Regions from separate parts of the Massilia sp. GCM10023247 genome, predicted to be linked through region 3. Evidence: predicted binding sites of a transcription regulator. Region 3 holds the regulator's gene; each other region holds the start of a gene.
What was found. Region 3 encodes LexA, which represses DNA repair genes until DNA is damaged. Its sites were predicted from a motif close to ACTGTATNNNNATACAGT; they were not measured.
Positions count from the first base shown of each region.

Region 1: a site for LexA is predicted at 2,701-2,718, ahead of ACFPAH_RS18050 (putative DNA modification/repair radical SAM protein). Genes of this name have one in related genera too.
Region 2: a site for LexA is predicted at 1,406-1,423, ahead of ACFPAH_RS02850 (ATP-dependent helicase). Genes of this name have one in related genera too.

Region 1 is NZ_JBHSIB010000022.1:268,484-273,807, reverse strand. It holds gene ACFPAH_RS18055 (M16 family metallopeptidase) at 1-2,592, shown strand, start outside; gene ACFPAH_RS18050 (putative DNA modification/repair radical SAM protein) at 2,731-3,963, shown strand; gene ACFPAH_RS18045 (UdgX family uracil-DNA binding protein) at 3,960-5,324, shown strand, end outside.
Region 2 is NZ_JBHSIB010000006.1:22,638-27,961, reverse strand. It holds gene ACFPAH_RS02850 (ATP-dependent helicase) at 1-1,378, opposite strand, end outside; gene ACFPAH_RS02845 (hypothetical protein) at 1,818-2,045, opposite strand; gene ACFPAH_RS02840 (hypothetical protein) at 2,257-2,433, shown strand; gene ACFPAH_RS02835 (chromate transporter) at 2,470-3,081, shown strand; gene ACFPAH_RS02830 (chromate transporter) at 3,078-3,668, shown strand; gene fghA (S-formylglutathione hydrolase) at 3,745-4,584, shown strand; gene ACFPAH_RS02820 (Hsp20/alpha crystallin family protein) at 4,799-5,269, shown strand.
Region 3 is NZ_JBHSIB010000007.1:30,638-35,961, reverse strand. It holds gene purF (amidophosphoribosyltransferase) at 1-300, shown strand, start outside; gene ACFPAH_RS03905 (cystathionine gamma-synthase family protein) at 333-1,583, shown strand; gene ACFPAH_RS03900 (tetratricopeptide repeat protein) at 1,650-2,453, shown strand; gene ACFPAH_RS03895 (tetratricopeptide repeat protein) at 2,498-3,286, shown strand; gene lexA (transcriptional repressor LexA) at 3,390-4,025, opposite strand; gene rpsF (30S ribosomal protein S6) at 4,257-4,652, shown strand; gene priB (primosomal replication protein N) at 4,682-4,975, shown strand; gene rpsR (30S ribosomal protein S18) at 5,017-5,307, shown strand.

The sequences.
Region 1 (5,324 bases), on a different contig from region 3:
GTGCACGAGGACCACAGCGTGCCCGTGGTCGGCGTGAACATGTGGTACCACGTCGGCTCGCGCAACGAGAAACGCGGCAAGACCGGGTTTGCCCACCTGTTCGAGCACTTCTTCTTCAACGGCTCCGAAAACTACCCGCACGGCTTCCGCGAGGCGATGGACGACCTCGGCGCGAACAACCGTAACGGCACCACGAATACCGACCGCACCAACTTCTTCGAGGACGTGCCGGTGTCGGCGCTGGAGCGCACGCTGTTCCTCGAATCGGACCGCATGGGCTTCCTCGGCAACTACATCTCGAAGGAGATGCTCGAGCGCGAGCGCGGCGTGGTGCAGAACGAGAAGCGCCAGGGAGAAAACCAGCCCTATGGCCGCGTGCGCAACGAGATCAGCGCCAAGATGTACCCGTATTCGCACCCGTATTCGTGGTCGACCATCGGCAGCATGGAAGATTTGTCGGCCGCCTCGCTGGAAGACATCCGCGAGTGGTACCGCACCTATTACGGCCCGAACAACGCGGTGATCACGCTGGCCGGCGACATCACGCCGGAAAAGGCGTATGAACTGGTGAACAAGTACTTCGGCGCGATCCCGCCGGGCCCGCCGCTGCCGCGCACGGAACGGTGGATTCCTGCCCTGGACCGCAACATCCGCGACGAGATGGAAGACCACGTGCCGCAGGTGCGCATCTACCGCAACTGGCACGCGCCGGGCTGGCGCGACGCCGACACGCCGCGCCTCTCGCTGCTGGCCGACGTGCTGGCCGGCTCGAAGAGCGCGCGCCTGGACAAGCGCCTCGTCTACGACAAGGGCCTGGCCACGAATGTCTCGGCCTACTTCGACGACCGGGAACTGGCCGGCGTGTTCAGCATCGTCGCCACCGTCAAGCCGGGCGTCGACCCGCTGCTGGTGGAGCGCGAGATCGATGCCGTCGTGGCGGAACTGCTCGACAAGGGGCCGACCGCCGCCGAGCTGGCGCGCGTGAAGACGCGCGGCCTGGCCGGCTTCTCGCGCAGCATCGAACGCCTGGGCGGCCGCGCCAACCTGCTGGCCGAGAGCACGACCTACGGCGGCGCGCCGGACACCTATCTCACGCGCCTCGAGCAAACGGTCAAGGCCGGCGCGCCGGAGGTGAAGGCCGCAGGTAACAAATGGCTGCGCGCGCACCATTACACGATGACGGTGCGCCCGTTCGCGAAACTGGCCGCCGTCCCATCGACGCTCGACCGCAAGCTGCTCCCTAGCCTCGGCGAAGCGCCGGATGTGACGTTCCCGGCGATGCAGCGCGCCCAGCTCAAGAACGGCCTGAAAGTCATCCTGCTCGAGCGCCACACGGCCCCGATCGTCAACGCGACGCTGGCAGTCGATGCCGGCGCCGCCTCCGACACCGTCGCCCGCGCCGGCGCGGCCTCGCTGGCACTCGACCTGCTCGACAAGGGCACGAAGACGCGCGACGCCTTCGCCCTGTCGGACGCGCTGGACAACCTGGGCGCGAGCCTGTCGACCGGCACCAGCGCCGACCAGTCGCTGGTGCGCCTGCAGGCAACGTCAGCCAACCTGGCGCCGTCACTGGCGATCATGGCCGAGGCGGCGCTGGCGCCGAGCTTCCCGCAAGACCAGTTCACGCTGCAAAAGGGCCGCCGCATGGCCCAGATCGGCCAGGAAAAGGCCCAGCCGAGTATCCTGGCGGCGCGGCTGGTCCCGGGCCTGCTGTACGGCCCGGAACACGCCTACGGCAAGCCGGCCAGCGGCACCAGCGCCAGCGTCGAAGGCATCACCCGCGACGACCTCGCCGCCTGGCATGCGGCCTGGTTCAAAGCGGGCAGCGCCACCCTGGTCGTGGCCGGCGACACCACGATGGAGAAGCTGCTGCCGGCACTCGAGGCCTCGTTCGGCCGCTGGGCCCCCGGCACCGCGCCGGCCAAGCAGACCGCGGGCGCAAATGGCGCCGCCGGCCGCAAGGTCTACCTGGTCGACAAGCCGGACGCGCCGCAATCGACCATCGTCGCCGCCCACCTGTCGCAGCCCTACGGCCAGCCCGAGGACCTCGCCATCGAGCCGGTGATGCACAACTTCGGCGGCATCGCGACCTCGCGCCTGAACCGCAACCTGCGGCTCGACAAACACTGGAGCTACGGCACCAGCGCGCGCCTGACCGAAGTGCGCGGCCAGCGCAGTTTCATGACGGTCGCGCCGGTCCAGACCGACAAGACGGTCGAGGCGATGCGCGAAGTGGCGAAGGAGATCAAGGGCGTGGCGGGCGAGCGTCCGCTGGTCGGAACCGAGTACGAGAGCATCATGCGCAACATGACATCGCGCCTGTCCGGCCGTTTCGAGACCCTCGGCGCGCTCGAAGGCGCGGCGCTCGCCAGCATCAACCTCGGGCTGCCGGAAAACTACTGGAACAGCTATTCGGCCAACCTGAAGGCGCTGACGCCGGCCCAGTTGGGCCAGGCCGCCGGCAAATTCGTCAAGCCGGACGAGGTGACCTGGATGGTGATCGGCGACTTGCGCAAGGTGGAGGCGGGCATCCGCGCGCTGGGCTGGGGAGAAGTGATTGTGCTGGACCAGGACGGCAAGCCGGTGCGCTAAACCTGTGTGGCGGCACCGGCGCCCACGGCGCCGGATGGACCGCCACGAACCGCCTTTGTCCCGCTATCCTGCGGGGTCCGTGCCCCGACCCCATCGTGGCTGGTTTATACTGTACGCCCATACAGTTTCGCCACCCCGATGAAACTTTCCGACAAGCTCGAAATCCTGGCGGACGCCGCCAAGTACGATGCCTCCTGCGCCAGCAGCGGCGCGCCGAAACGTGCCTCCGACGGCGCCGACGGCGGCATCGGCGCCACCACCGGGATGGGCATCTGCCACAGCTACACGCCGGACGGCCGCTGCGTGTCGCTGCTGAAAATCCTGCTCACCAATTTCTGCGTCTACGATTGCCAGTACTGCGTCAACCGCCGTACGTCGAACGTGCCGCGCGCCCGCTTTTCGGTGGAGGAAGTGGTCAAGCTGACCCACGATTTCTACCTGCGCAACTACATCGACGGCCTGTTCCTCAGTTCCGGCATCATCCAGTCGAGCGACTACACGATGGAGCAACTGGTCGCCGTGGCGCGCACCCTGCGCGAAGTGCACAATTTTCGCGGCTACATCCACCTGAAAACGATCCCCGACGCCGACCCGCTCCTGATCGCCGAGGCGGGCCGCTATGCCGACCGCCTGTCGGTCAACATCGAGCTGCCGACGCACGACAGCGTCACCCGCCTGGCGCCGGAAAAGAACGTGCACACCATCAAACTGGCGATGGGCTCGATCCGGCGCAAGCTCGACGAAAAGGCCGAGGAACCGAAGGCGCCAAGTTTCGCCCCGGCCGGGCAGAGCACGCAGATGATCGTCGGCGCCGACGCCAGCGACGATCACACCATTTTGAATACCGCCGAAACCCTGTACGGCAGCTATAAACTCAAGCGCGTGTACTACTCGGCCTTCAGCCCGATTCCCCAGAGCCCGGACAGCGTGCCGCTGGCGCCGCCGCCGCTGCTGCGCGAGCACCGCCTGTACCAGGCCGATTTCCTGCTGCGCGGGTATGGCTTTACGGCAGGAGAGTTGATGCCGCAGTCGGGCAACCTGGCGCTCGACGTCGACCCCAAGCTGGCCTGGGCGCTGGCCAACCGCGAGCATTTTCCGATGGACCTGAACCGCGCCGAAGCCGAGATGATCGCGCGCGTGCCCGGCATCGGCCTGCGCAATGCCAAGCGCATCGTCGACCTGCGCCGCCTGCGCCGCGTCCGCTGGGAAGATTTATCGCGCCTGCGCTGCAGCATGAAGAAGATCGCGCCCTTCGTCGTCACGGCCGACTACAAGCCGGCCCAGGGGCTGGCCAGTTCCGACCTGCTGCGGCGCCATCTCGGCGCGCCGCAGGAGCAGATGAATTTGTGGCCGGAGCTGAAGGCGGCATGAGCGCCGCTGCCGCCGCGACCGTCGCCGGCGGCCGGCCGCTGGTGGTTCGCAACTTTGCCGAGTGGCGCGAGGCCGCGCGCGACCTGCTGCTGCACGAGGTGGCGCCGGAGCGGGTCACCTGGAGCGAGCCGGGGGCGCGTGCCGACGACCTGTTCTCGGGTGCGCCGGACGCGGCGCCTTCTGCCGATAATGCTCCTGCCGGGCTCACGCCCATAACACAAGCTGCGCCGCATAGACTATCCGTCCCCCGTGCGCTGATGGAGATGCTGCAGTCGGCCGCCTGCTGCCGGGTGCCCGACCGCTGGGCTTTCCTGTACCGCGTCATCTGGCGCTGGCAGCATGGCGAGCACGACGTGCAATCGCCGGCCGACGCCGACGGCGCGAAACTGCATGCGATGGTCAAGGCGGTGCGCCGCGAGGAGCACGACATGCATGCCTATATTCGATTCCGCGAGCGTCCCGAATCCGCCGGTCCGCCGCGTTTCGCCGCCTGGTTCGAGCCGCGCCACGACGTGCTGCCCCAGGTCGCCGAACATTTTAAGGACCGCATGGGCGGCGTCACCTGGATGATCGGCACGCCCGAGGCCAGCGTCCTGTGGGACGGCGCGACCTTGCACCACGCCGGTCCCTTGATGTCGAGCGCGGCCGACCTGATTGATACCGGCGAGGCGCTCTGGCTCACCTATTACCGCAGCATCTTCAATCCGGCACGCGTGAATGCCCAGCTGATGCAAAGCCACATCCCGTCGCGCTTCTGGAAAAACCTGCCGGAAGGCGCGATCGTCCCCGCCATGGTCAGCAATGCGGAACTGGGCGCGCGCAGCACCGGCCAGGCCCAGGCCGTCGGCAAGAAGAGCGGCAGCACGATCCCGATCGCCCCGGCCGACGCCCAGCCCGAGCGCCAGCAACCCTCGAAGCTCGACGAATGCCGGCGCTGCGAGCTGTGGCAGTTCGCGACCCAGGCCGTCCCCGGCGCCGGGCCGAAGAAGGCGCCGATCATGCTGGTCGGCGAGCAGCCGGGCGACCAGGAAGACCTGGCCGGCGAAGCCTTTATCGGGCCGGCCGGCAAGCTGCTCGACCGGGTGTTCGAGGCGGCCGACCTCGAACGGCGCGCGATCTACCTCACCAACGCCGTCAAGCATTTTAAATGGGAGCCGCGCGGCAAGCGGCGCCTGCACAAGACGCCGGCCCAGCGCGAAGTCGAGGCCTGCCGTTACTGGCTGGAGAAGGAGCTGGCGACGGTCAAGCCGACCGTGATCGTGGCGCTCGGCGCGACCGCCCTGAAATCCGTGCTCGGCACCGGCAGCGCCAAGCTCGGCGACGCGCTCGGCAAGGCGATCCGCCACGAGGGGCGCTGGGTC
Region 2 (5,324 bases), on a different contig from region 3:
GCTGGGCCACCCGGAAGCCCGCCATGCGGCCGTTCGGGTTCTGGGCGAAACGCAGCACGGCCAGCACATCCTTGATGTGCGACGCTTCCAGGAATTTCAGGCCGCCGAACTTGACGAAGGGGATATTCCGTCGCATGAGCTCGAGTTCGAGCGCGGCGCTGTGGCTGGCGGCGCGAAACAGCACCGCCTGCTGGGTCAGTTTGATGCCGGCTTCGCGGTGTTCGAGGATGCGCCTGCACACCCAGCGCGCCTGCTCCGCCTCGTCCGGGATCAGCACCAGCTGCGGCAGGCCGCCGGCCGCCTTGTCGGTCCAGAGCGTCTTGGCGTGGCGCTCGACGCTTGCTGCGATCACGGCGTTCGAGGCGTCGAGGATGGGCTGGGTCGAACGGTAATTCCGGTCGAGCGTGACGACCTCGGCCGGCTGCGAGAACTGCCCGGGGAAATCGAGGATGTTGCGCACCGTGGCGCCGCGGAACGAATAGATCGACTGGGCGTCGTCGCCGACCACCATCACGCCCCGGCCATCGGGCTTCATGCCGGTGATGATCGCCGCCTGCAGGCGATTCGTGTCCTGGTATTCGTCGACCAGCACGTGATCGAAGCGCGCGCCGATTTCCGGCCCCAGCTCCGGATCGGCGGCCATCTCGGCCCAGAACAGCAGCAGGTCGTCATAGTCGAGCACGTTCTGCTCCTGCTTGGCGTCGACATAGGCGCCGAACAGGCGTTTGAGCTCGGCTTCCCACTCGCCGCACCAGGGGAAGGTGCTCTGCAGCACCTGGTCGAGCGGCTCGCGCGAATTGACCACGCGCGAATAGATAGCCAGGCAGGTGCCCTTCAGCGGAAAGCGCTTTTGGGTGTTTGTTGCGCCGATCTCGTGGCGCACCATGCCCATCAGGTCCTCGGAGTCGCCGCGGTCGTGGATGGTGAAGGATTCGTCCAGGCCTATGCGCCCCGCATACTCGCGCAACAGGCGGGCGCCGAGGCTGTGGAAGGTGCCGGCCCAGGGCAGCGAGGACATCACCTGGGTCTGGCTCCCCGCGCGGTGCAGCACGCGGTGCAGCACGTTGGAGGCGCGCTGGGTCATCTCGTTGGCGGCACGCCGCGAGAAGGTCAGCAGCAACAGGCGCTGCGGGTCGGCTCCGGCCAGAATCAGCCGCGCGACCCGGTGCGCGAGGGTATTCGTCTTGCCCGAGCCGGCGCCGGCCACCACCAGCAAGGGACGGGGCGCGGCCGTGTCCAGGTCGTGTTCGACCGCCCTGCGCTGCTCGGGATTGAGGCCGGCGAACGGATCGTCGGATACAGGCGCAGAGGCGTGAGCAGATGCGGGAGCAGATGCAGAGGCGGGTGTGGAGGCGGAAACGGCGGCGGCAGCGGACATGGGTGGATCGTGTTGGAGGACAGCGCAACTGTACATTTGTCCAGTGCCGGCTAGCAAGCAGATTTTGCAATCCCGAGCGGCGGCCGTGACGGCCAAACCATGCCCCATGCTTGAGTCAAGCTCAGGTAACACACGACGCTAGTCGGCTAAGTCGCCGGAAACAAAGCAGTTTTTCGGATATCCACAAAGTCTGTGAATAACTTTGTGGAAAAGGTGGGGCTTGACATGCCGCAAACCCGTCAGGATGCGGCTTTCAACAAACTGCCCGTTCCACGGGCAGCGCCCAAACTACGGCAAATCAAGGACTTGCATGCAGTTGTGCGGAGGGAGCGCGGTCTCGTGCTTTATTAAAAAAAAGCAATTTTTGTGTATAACAGCACTTGTTCGAGCGCCACAAAAATGCCAGATTTATATCGCAATGAGTAGATTGGAGGAAACTTTAACCGGTCGACCTGCGCTGGTCGGGTTCGAGCAGCACACGCTCGATGACATCGGTGGCAATGTCGCGGGTCCGCAGGTATTCGAAGGCAGACATCATGTTGCTGCTGACCAGTACGGCGAGGCCGGCGTCGACGATTGCGCGCTGGCGCAGGTCGTGGCGGGCTTCTCCGCTGGCGTCGGCACGGGTGCCGGGAACCGCGACTGCGGCAACTGCACTGACCGTCATCGTGACCTCCCTTTCTGTGTGGAAGCATTGGGTTGCCATTGAGTATCGATCAATCGCTCGCAAAGTCAATGTCAAGTTCCTATCGAAAACATCAAAAGTTGTACAGACGACCGCACGGCAACCGGTGCGCCGCCGCGCCGGCGCCCGGCCTAGAATGGCCGCGTAGTCCCTTCCGGGCCGATCCGGCCTCCAACGCACCTGCGAGGAACCCATGGCAACCACTCCCGAACCCGACCTCAACCCCGGCGACGAAGCCGCTCCCGGCACGCCCGGCGCCGGCGAAGACGTATGCGAAGCCTGCGCCGGCAGCGGCAAGCTCGCCGACGGCAGATCCTGCCCCCAATGCGGCGGCAGCGGACGCGTCATGCGGGGGATCGGCGGCGGCTGATTGCAAGACAGGCCGGGCGGGCGCGATAATTGCGGGATGAGCTCCCCTCCTCCCGAATCGACGTCCGCCGCAGCATCCCCGGCATCCGCGCCCGGCCACCCGCATCCGGCTTCCCTGTTCGACCTGTTCCTCGCCTTTACGGTGCTCGCCCTGCAGGGTTTCGGCGGCGTGCTGGCCGTCGTCCAGCGCGAACTGGTCGACCGCAAGCGCTGGCTGACCCAGGAAGAATTCATCGAGGACTGGGCGGTGGCGCAGATCATGCCGGGGCCGAACGTCGTCAACATCTCGATGATGATCGGCGCGCGCTACTTCGGCCTGCCCGGCGCCCTGGCGGCCGTGGCCGGCATGCTGGCCATCCCGCTGCTCGTGGTGCTGCTGCTCGCCACGCTCCACGCCCGCTTCGTCGACAACCCGCAGGTGGCCGGCGCCCTGCGCGGCATGGCCGCCGTGTCGGCGGGGCTGATCGCCGCCGCCGGCCTGAAGCTGGCCGGCAGCCTGCTGCGCCATCCGCTGCCGCTGCCCGTTTCCTCTGCGATCGGGCTGGCCGCCTTCGTGCTGGTGGCGCTGGTGCGCCTGCCGCTGGTCTACGTGCTGCTCGGCCTCGGCGGCCTCGGCTGCCTGCTCACCTGGCACCGGATGCGCCCATGACCGGCCTCCAGATCACCCTCGGCTGGCACGACTGGCTCAACCTGTTCGGCCACTACCTGATGCTGTCCGCGATGTCCTTCGGCGGCGCCATCTCGATGACGCCGGAAATGCACCGCTTCCTGGTCGAGCAGCAAGGCTGGCTGACCCAGGCCCAGTTCAACGATGCGATCGCGCTGGCCCAGGCGGCGCCCGGGCCGAACGTGCTGTTCGTGGCGCTGATGGGCTGGAAGGTCGGCATGAACGCGGGCAGCACGCTGGCCGCCTGGCTCGGCGTGGCCACCACCATGACCGGCATCCTGCTGCCATCGGGCATCTTCACCTACCAGGTCGCACAATGGGGCCACCGCAACCGCGAACTGCTCGGCGTGCGCGCCTTCAAGCTGGGCATGGCGCCGGTCGTGATCGCCCTGTTGCTGGCCACCAGCTGGATCCTCGCCACCTCCACCGCGAGCGGGGCGGCCGGCGCCCAGCCGTGGCGGCTGTGGCTGCTGGCACTGGGCAGTTGCGTGCTCATCTGGCGCACGCGGCTGCACCTGCTGTGGGTGCTCGCCCTCGGCGCCCTGCTGGGAGCGGCCGGCATCGTCTGAACGGGCGTGCCCTCACGCGGCCGCGTTCGGGATGGCATACTTGCACTGTTGACCATTGACCAAGACGGAGAACGGTATGCTACAACTGCTCAGCGAACACGCCTGCTTCGGCGGCCTCCAGCGCTTCTACCAGTACGAATCAAAGGCGATCGGGCTGCCGATGCGCTTTTCCGTGTACCTGCCGCCCGGCGCCGATGCCCGCAGGCTGCCCGTCCTGTTCTACCTCGCCGGCCTGACCTGCACCGAAGAGACCTTCATGACCAAGGCCGGCGCCCAGCGCGTGGCGGCCCAGGAAGGCGTGATCCTGGTCGCCCCCGACACCAGCCCGCGCGGCGCCGGGGTGCCGGGCGAGACCGACAGCTGGGATTTCGGCGCCGGCGCCGGCTTCTACCTCGACGCGACCCAGGAACCATGGGCGCGCCACTACCGCATGTACAGCCACATCCTCGAACTGCGCGAACTGGTGCTCGAGGAGTTCGGCGGCGACCCAGCGCGCTGCGGCATCTTCGGCCATTCGATGGGCGGCCACGGCGCCCTGACGATCGCGCTGCGCAACCCCGAGCTGTTCCGTTCGGTGTCGGCGTTCGCCCCGATCGCCGCGCCGGCGCGCTGCCCCTGGGGCGAAAAGGCGTTCGGCGGCTACCTGGGCGCCGACCGCGCCGCCTGGCGCGCCCATGACGCTACCGAACTGGTGGCCGCCGGGCCGGTGCGCTTCCCCGGCGGCATCCTGGTCGACCAGGGCCTGGCCGACAAGTTCCTGCCGGACCAGCTCAATCCGGACGCCTTCGAGGCCGCCTGCCGGGCGGCCGGCCAGCCGCTCACCCTGCGCCGCCACGCCGGCTACGACCACGGCTATTACTTCATCTCGACCTTCATCGAAGACCACCTGCGCTTCCACCGCGCCCAGCTCGGCTGACGCAGCCGCGGCGCTCGCCCTTTCGCCAGCCTGCGCCGACCACGACAAGCCCTGTCGGTTCCGGTCGGCTGCACGATTTCTGCCCTTGCGCAAAGTCCCGGCACAGGGGCGCCCCTCCCCTTCCAGCCTGCCTTGAAATTGGCCCGGCGCTGCCCTATAAATCAGGTGCGGCACCTTTGCCGCGCATGTTCACCGTGAGGAAAGGAGGCTTACCATGAATCTCGTCCGGAGAGGCAGTACGCCACTGTCGACTTATCGGCCAGGCGTGGTCGAGGATCAGTTCGGCCGCCTCGTCGAAAGCATGTTCGAGGATTTCTTCGCGCCGATGGCCCAGGGCGGCCGCTGGTCCGACACCAATGCCACGGTGCCCCGGCTCGACATGACCGAGAGCGATACCGCCTACGAAGTCCAGGCCGAAATGCCGGGCGTCGAGAAAGATGACCTGAAGGTCGCCATCGATCACCAGCGTGTCACCATCGAAGGAGAATGCCGCAAGGCAAACGAGCGGCGCGAGGGCGAAAACGTGGTGTATTCTGAACGCTCAGCACGCAAGTTCATGCGCAGCTTTACCCTGCCGTCGGAAGTCGACGACGCAGGCGCGCAGGCAAAGCTGGAAAACGGCGTCCTGCACCTGACGCTGCCGAAGAAACAGGGCAGCCCGGTAAGGCGCCTGGAAGTGCAGTAAGGGCGTGGCGCCAGCCCGGGCTCGATCTGCCTGGGCTGAACGCCCGGCGACTGCC
Region 3 (5,324 bases):
CCGACCCGCGACGAGCTGATCGCGTACGGCCGCACGGTCGAGGAAGTGTGCGCCGAGATCACGGCCGACCGCCTGGTCTACCAGGACATCGAGGCGCTCAAGCGCTCGATCTCGGACGTCAACCCGGCGCTGACCAATTTCGAGGCCTCGTGCTTCGACGGCGTGTACGTGACGGGCGACGTGACGCCTGCCTACCTCGACAACCTGGAAACGGCGCGCCATAACGGCGGCAAGCCGGCGCCGGCGGAAGACGCCGTGCGTACCCAGCTGAACCTGAATCCTCCGGTCGCGGCCGAGTAACATTTTCGAGTACCATTTTTCTGGACGGCATCATGAGCGAACAGAAGCAGTACGGCTTTACCACGACGATCCTGCACAACGACCGCCGCAAGGCGATCGAGCAGGGCTCGCTGCACAAGCCGATCCACACCTCGGTCGCCTTTGGCTACGGCGACGCGCGCCAGCTCGCCTCCGTGTTCCAGGGTAAGGAACCGGGCTTCCGCTATGGCCGCCAGGGCAATCCGACCGTGGCGGCGCTGGAAGACAAGATCACGAAGATGGAAGACGGCGTTGCCAGCCTGTGCTTCGGCACCGGCATGGCGGCCATCGGCGCGCTGTTCCAGGCGCTGCTGCGCGCGGGCGACCATATGGTCTCCTCGAGCTTCCTGTTCGGCAATACCAACAGCCTGTGGCAGACGGTCGCCGGGCAGGGTGTCGGCGTCGATTTCGTCGACGCCACCGACGTCGCGAACGTGGAAGCGGCCTTGCGTCCGGAGACCCGCCTGGTGTTCGTCGAGACCGTCGCCAATCCGCGCACGCAAGTGGCGGACCTGGCCCGCATCGGCGCGCTGTGCCGCGAACGCGGCATCCTGTACGTGGTCGACAACACGATGACGACCCCGTACCTGTTCCGCCCGAAGGCGGTCGGCGCCGGCCTGGTGGTCAATTCGCTGACCAAATCGATCGGCGGGCACGGCATCGCGCTGGGCGGCGCCCTGACCGATACCGGGCTGTTCGACTGGAGCGCCTATCCGAACATCGCCGCCAACTTCCGCAAGCAGCCGGCCCAAGCCCAGGGCATGGCGCAACTGCGCGCGAAAGCGCTGCGCGACTTCGGCGCCGCCCTCGGCCCGGAAGCGGCGCACCACATTGCGGTGGGCGCGGAAACGCTGGCCCTGCGCATGGAGCGCACCTGCGCCACTGCGCTGGCGCTGGCGCAGATGCTCGAGCTTGATGAGCGGGTCGCCGCCGTCCACTATCCCGGGCTGGCATCGCACCCGCAGCACGGCATCGTGTCGGAACTGTTCCGCGCCGGCGGTTCGCTCCTGAGCTTCGAACTGAAAGACGGGATCGACTGCTTCGATTACCTGAACCGCCTCAAGCTCGCCATCCCGGCCAGCAACCTGGGCGATACCCGCACCCTGGTCATCCCGGTCGCGCACACGATCTTCTTCGAGATGGGGGCCGAGCGCCGTGCCAGCATGGGCATCGCCGAGTCGCTGATCCGGGTATCGGTCGGTATCGAAGACACGGACGATTTGCTGGAAGACTTCGCCAGGGCGCTCTCCACCCAATTCGGGTAACCAATAATCTGTTGCCAAGCATAACCTCCTAGTCTAGTATTGTTAGCACTTCAATACGGAGGAAATATGAAACGGCTGCTTTGCGCGATGGTTTTTGGTTTATCCGGACTGGCAGTGGCAGGTGACTTGGAGGATGCTGATAAATTCCTCGCAGCAAAAGCTTACGACAAGGCACTCCCGCTCTATGCCAAACTTGCCCAAGCAGGCAATGTAGAAGCGCAGTTCCGGCTGGGCGAGATGTACTGGTACGGTGACGGTACTGCCGTAGACATGAAGTCGGCCACGGCCTGGATGCAGAAGGCGGCGGCCCGCGGGCATGGCGGCGCCGTCGAGTCGCTCGCGATTCTCAAGCAGCGCGAAGTGCGCGCCGCCGACATCGCCTACTGGACGAGCGGTTACAAGGGCGACGACCTGACGGCGGGCCGTTTCAATTGCACAGCGCCCCAGATCCCGGCCATGTCGAAGACGAACCAGGAGATCAAGAAAACCTCGGACGCGTATCTGGCGTGGCAGCAATGCTATAACGGTTTTGTCGCCAACATCAACGACGCCATGCCGCCGGGTAAGCGCATCCCGGCCGATGTCGCCAAACTGCTGACCCCGCGCGAAGCCGAGCAGGCGGTCGCCCACCTGACTGGCGTCTACGGAAAGACGATTGCACAGGCCGAGCAGGAGGCGCAGCAGATCACGGCCCAGCACGGGCGCTGGCACAGTGAGACGGAACGTGTGGTCCTTGCAGAGAACACGGCGCGCAGGCAGGAATATGACATGCGGACGCGGCGCATGCAGGAAAACGAAATCGAACGCCAGACCAAGTATCCGTCGATGACTCCGCAACCGGTGAGCCCGCCGCCGGCAACCGGACGCTAAATCGAAGACAGGAAAGTTGAGGTGGAGGGAGCATTCGCGGTACCATGTTCCTTTCCCTCACCTCGACCTCCATGAAGCGCCTCCTCTTCGCAACCAGCCTGCTGTTCTGTTCCGCGGCTTACGCCGATCCTTTGCTCGACGCGAACGCGTTGTTTGCGAAGAAATCCTATCCTGAAGCGCTACAGGCCTATACGAAGCTTGCCAACGCGGGCAATGTCGAGGCGCAGCAGCGCCTGGGCCAGATGTATTGGTATGGTGAGGCAGGAGCGGTCGACGAGGCCAAGGCCGAGGCCTGGTTCCGCAAGGCGGCAGCGAAGGGCAATGCGGTCGCGAGTGCATCGCTCGATATCATGGGGCAGCGCAAGGCCCGTCAGGCGGACATCGCCCACTGGGTCGAGGGTTACGAGGGGGAGGACTTGAAGGAGGGGCAATTCAACTGCCCGGCCCCGCGCATTCCCGCGATGTCGAAACAAACCGTCGACATCGAGCGCGTATCGGCCAGTATCGCAACCTGGCAGGCATGTTACAACGGCTATGTGACCAACCTGAACGCGTCCATGCCCTTGGTGCAGCGGATCCCGGCCGATATCGTCAAGCTGCTGAACGCCGCCGAAACAGAGCGTGCCAACAAGCGGCTCGCGGTCATCGGCGAGAACCTGTCGGAAGAAGCGCGTGTCACTTCAAAACTGGTGCTGGCCGACGTCGCTGCGTGGCGTAGTGCGACCGAAGCATATGTCGCCGAGCATAACGCCATCGTCGGCGTCAAGCCATCGCAGGAGAGGGCGAGAGACATCGAGGCGCGCAAGAATAATTACGCGCCGGTGGGGAGGTAACGCAGGCCACGCGGCCGAGCTGGCAAAACGCCCGCGAACGCCGCCTTTGTCCTTGCCGGTCCAAGCCAGCGTCATGCCGGCGCAGTGCCAGCTTAGTGCCAGCTTAGTGCCAGCTGCGCATCAATCCGACCGCCAGGCCCTCGAGCGCGAACTCGTCGCCCGGTTCCACGCGAATGACCTTGAAGTCCGGATTTTCCGGCAGCAGTTCGATCAGTTCGCCGGTCTTGCGATAGCGCTTGACGGTGACGTCTTCGCCAATGCGGGCGACGACGATCTGGCCGTTCTTGGCGCTGTCGATCTTCTTCACGGCGAGGAAGTCGCCGTCCATGATGCCGGCGTCGCGCATCGACCAGCCGCGCACCTTCAGCAGGAAGTCGGGGCGGGCGCCGAACATGGCCGGATCGACGTTGTAGGTCGCTTCGACATGTTCCTGGGCCAGGATCGGCGAACCGGCAGCGACCCGGCCGACCAGGGGCAGCGACATCAGCAGGGCCGCGGGCACGTGCGGCACCGGTGCCGGCAGCGAAGCGCCGATCAGGCGGATGCCGCGCGAGGTGCCGGAGACGATTTCGATGGCGCCTTTGCGGGCCAGCGCCTGCAGGTGTTCCTCGGCGGCATTGGCCGACTTGAAGCCCAATTCCTTGGCGATCTCGGCGCGCGTGGGCGGGAAGCCGGTGTTGTCGATCGCTTCCTTGATCAGGTCAAGGATCTGTTGTTGCCTTGCAGTGAGCTTGAGCATGGATCTGCCACGGGTTAATGATTCAGACTGTATTTTTGTACAGTATTTCGGCAAAAGCAAGGGAAATCGCCGAAATTGTACGATTTCCCTGCGGGAAGCTGTGGCGGCGGGGCGACGCCCCTAGGCGATTGTGCTGGCGGTCGGATCACGTTATAATTGCCGGCTTTCCCTTCCCACACTCGTCTTGACGCCGAGGTGGGCATTTGTTTAAACGTCCTTAAGGAGTGTTGCATGCGTCATTATGAAATCGTTTTTATCGTCCACCCGGACCAAAGCGAGCAAGTCCCGGCGATGATCGAGCGTTACAAGGCCAGCGTCACCGCGCGCGGCGGTAACATCCATCGCGTGGAAGACTGGGGCCGTCGCCAGATGGCTTACCAGATCCAGAAGCTGCCGAAGGCACACTACATCTGCATGAACATCGAGTGCGACAACGAGACCCTGGTCGAGCTGGAAACCGCATTCAAGTTCAATGATGCCGTGCTGCGTCACCTGACCGTGAAGATGAAGAAGGCTGAAACCGCTCCGTCGCCAATGATGAAGTCGGTCCAGCGTGAAGACGCAGCCAAGAGCCACCGCGCAGAAGCCCCGGCTGCTGCTGCAGCCCCGGCCCCAGCTGCTGCCTAAATTCTTCTGCCAGGAATCGTGAACAGGAAGTGAACCAGTTACAAGTCGTCGCAACGATTGCTGAACGCGACGTACTGCGCTACACCCCCGCCGGCGTGCCGGTCGTCTCGGCAATCTTGCTGCACAGTTCGCAGCAGGTCGAGGCAGGAATAGCGAGACTGGTCGAGTTCGAAATTGCCGCGTTCGCCGCGGGAGAAATTTCGGGCCGCTTCGCCAGTGCCGAACTCGGCGCGGCGCACCAGTTCACGGGATTCTTGGCCAGGAAGAACCGCAACAGCAAAGCCCTGGTGTTTCACATCATTGATTTCAGTGCCGCCGCTTAAAGAAGAGTTAGCGGCCCACCTTTTAGATACAGGAGCCTCAAATGGCATTCGGTAAAAAGTTCGACAAAAACAAAGCCAAAGAAAAACTGAAGCGCAAACAGCAGAACCCGCTGTTCAAGCGCAAGAAGTTCTGCCGCTTCACCGCTGCAAACGTGGAACAGGTTGACTACAAAGACGTCGACACCCTGAAGGACTTCGTCCAGGAAAACGGCAAGATCATGCCGGCACGCCTGACCGGTACCAAGGCGCACTACCAGCGCCAGGTCGACACCGCGATCAAGCGCGCACGCTACCTCGCGCTGCTGCCGTACACCGACCTGCACAACGCCTAATCAGCGCCGTACAGTCC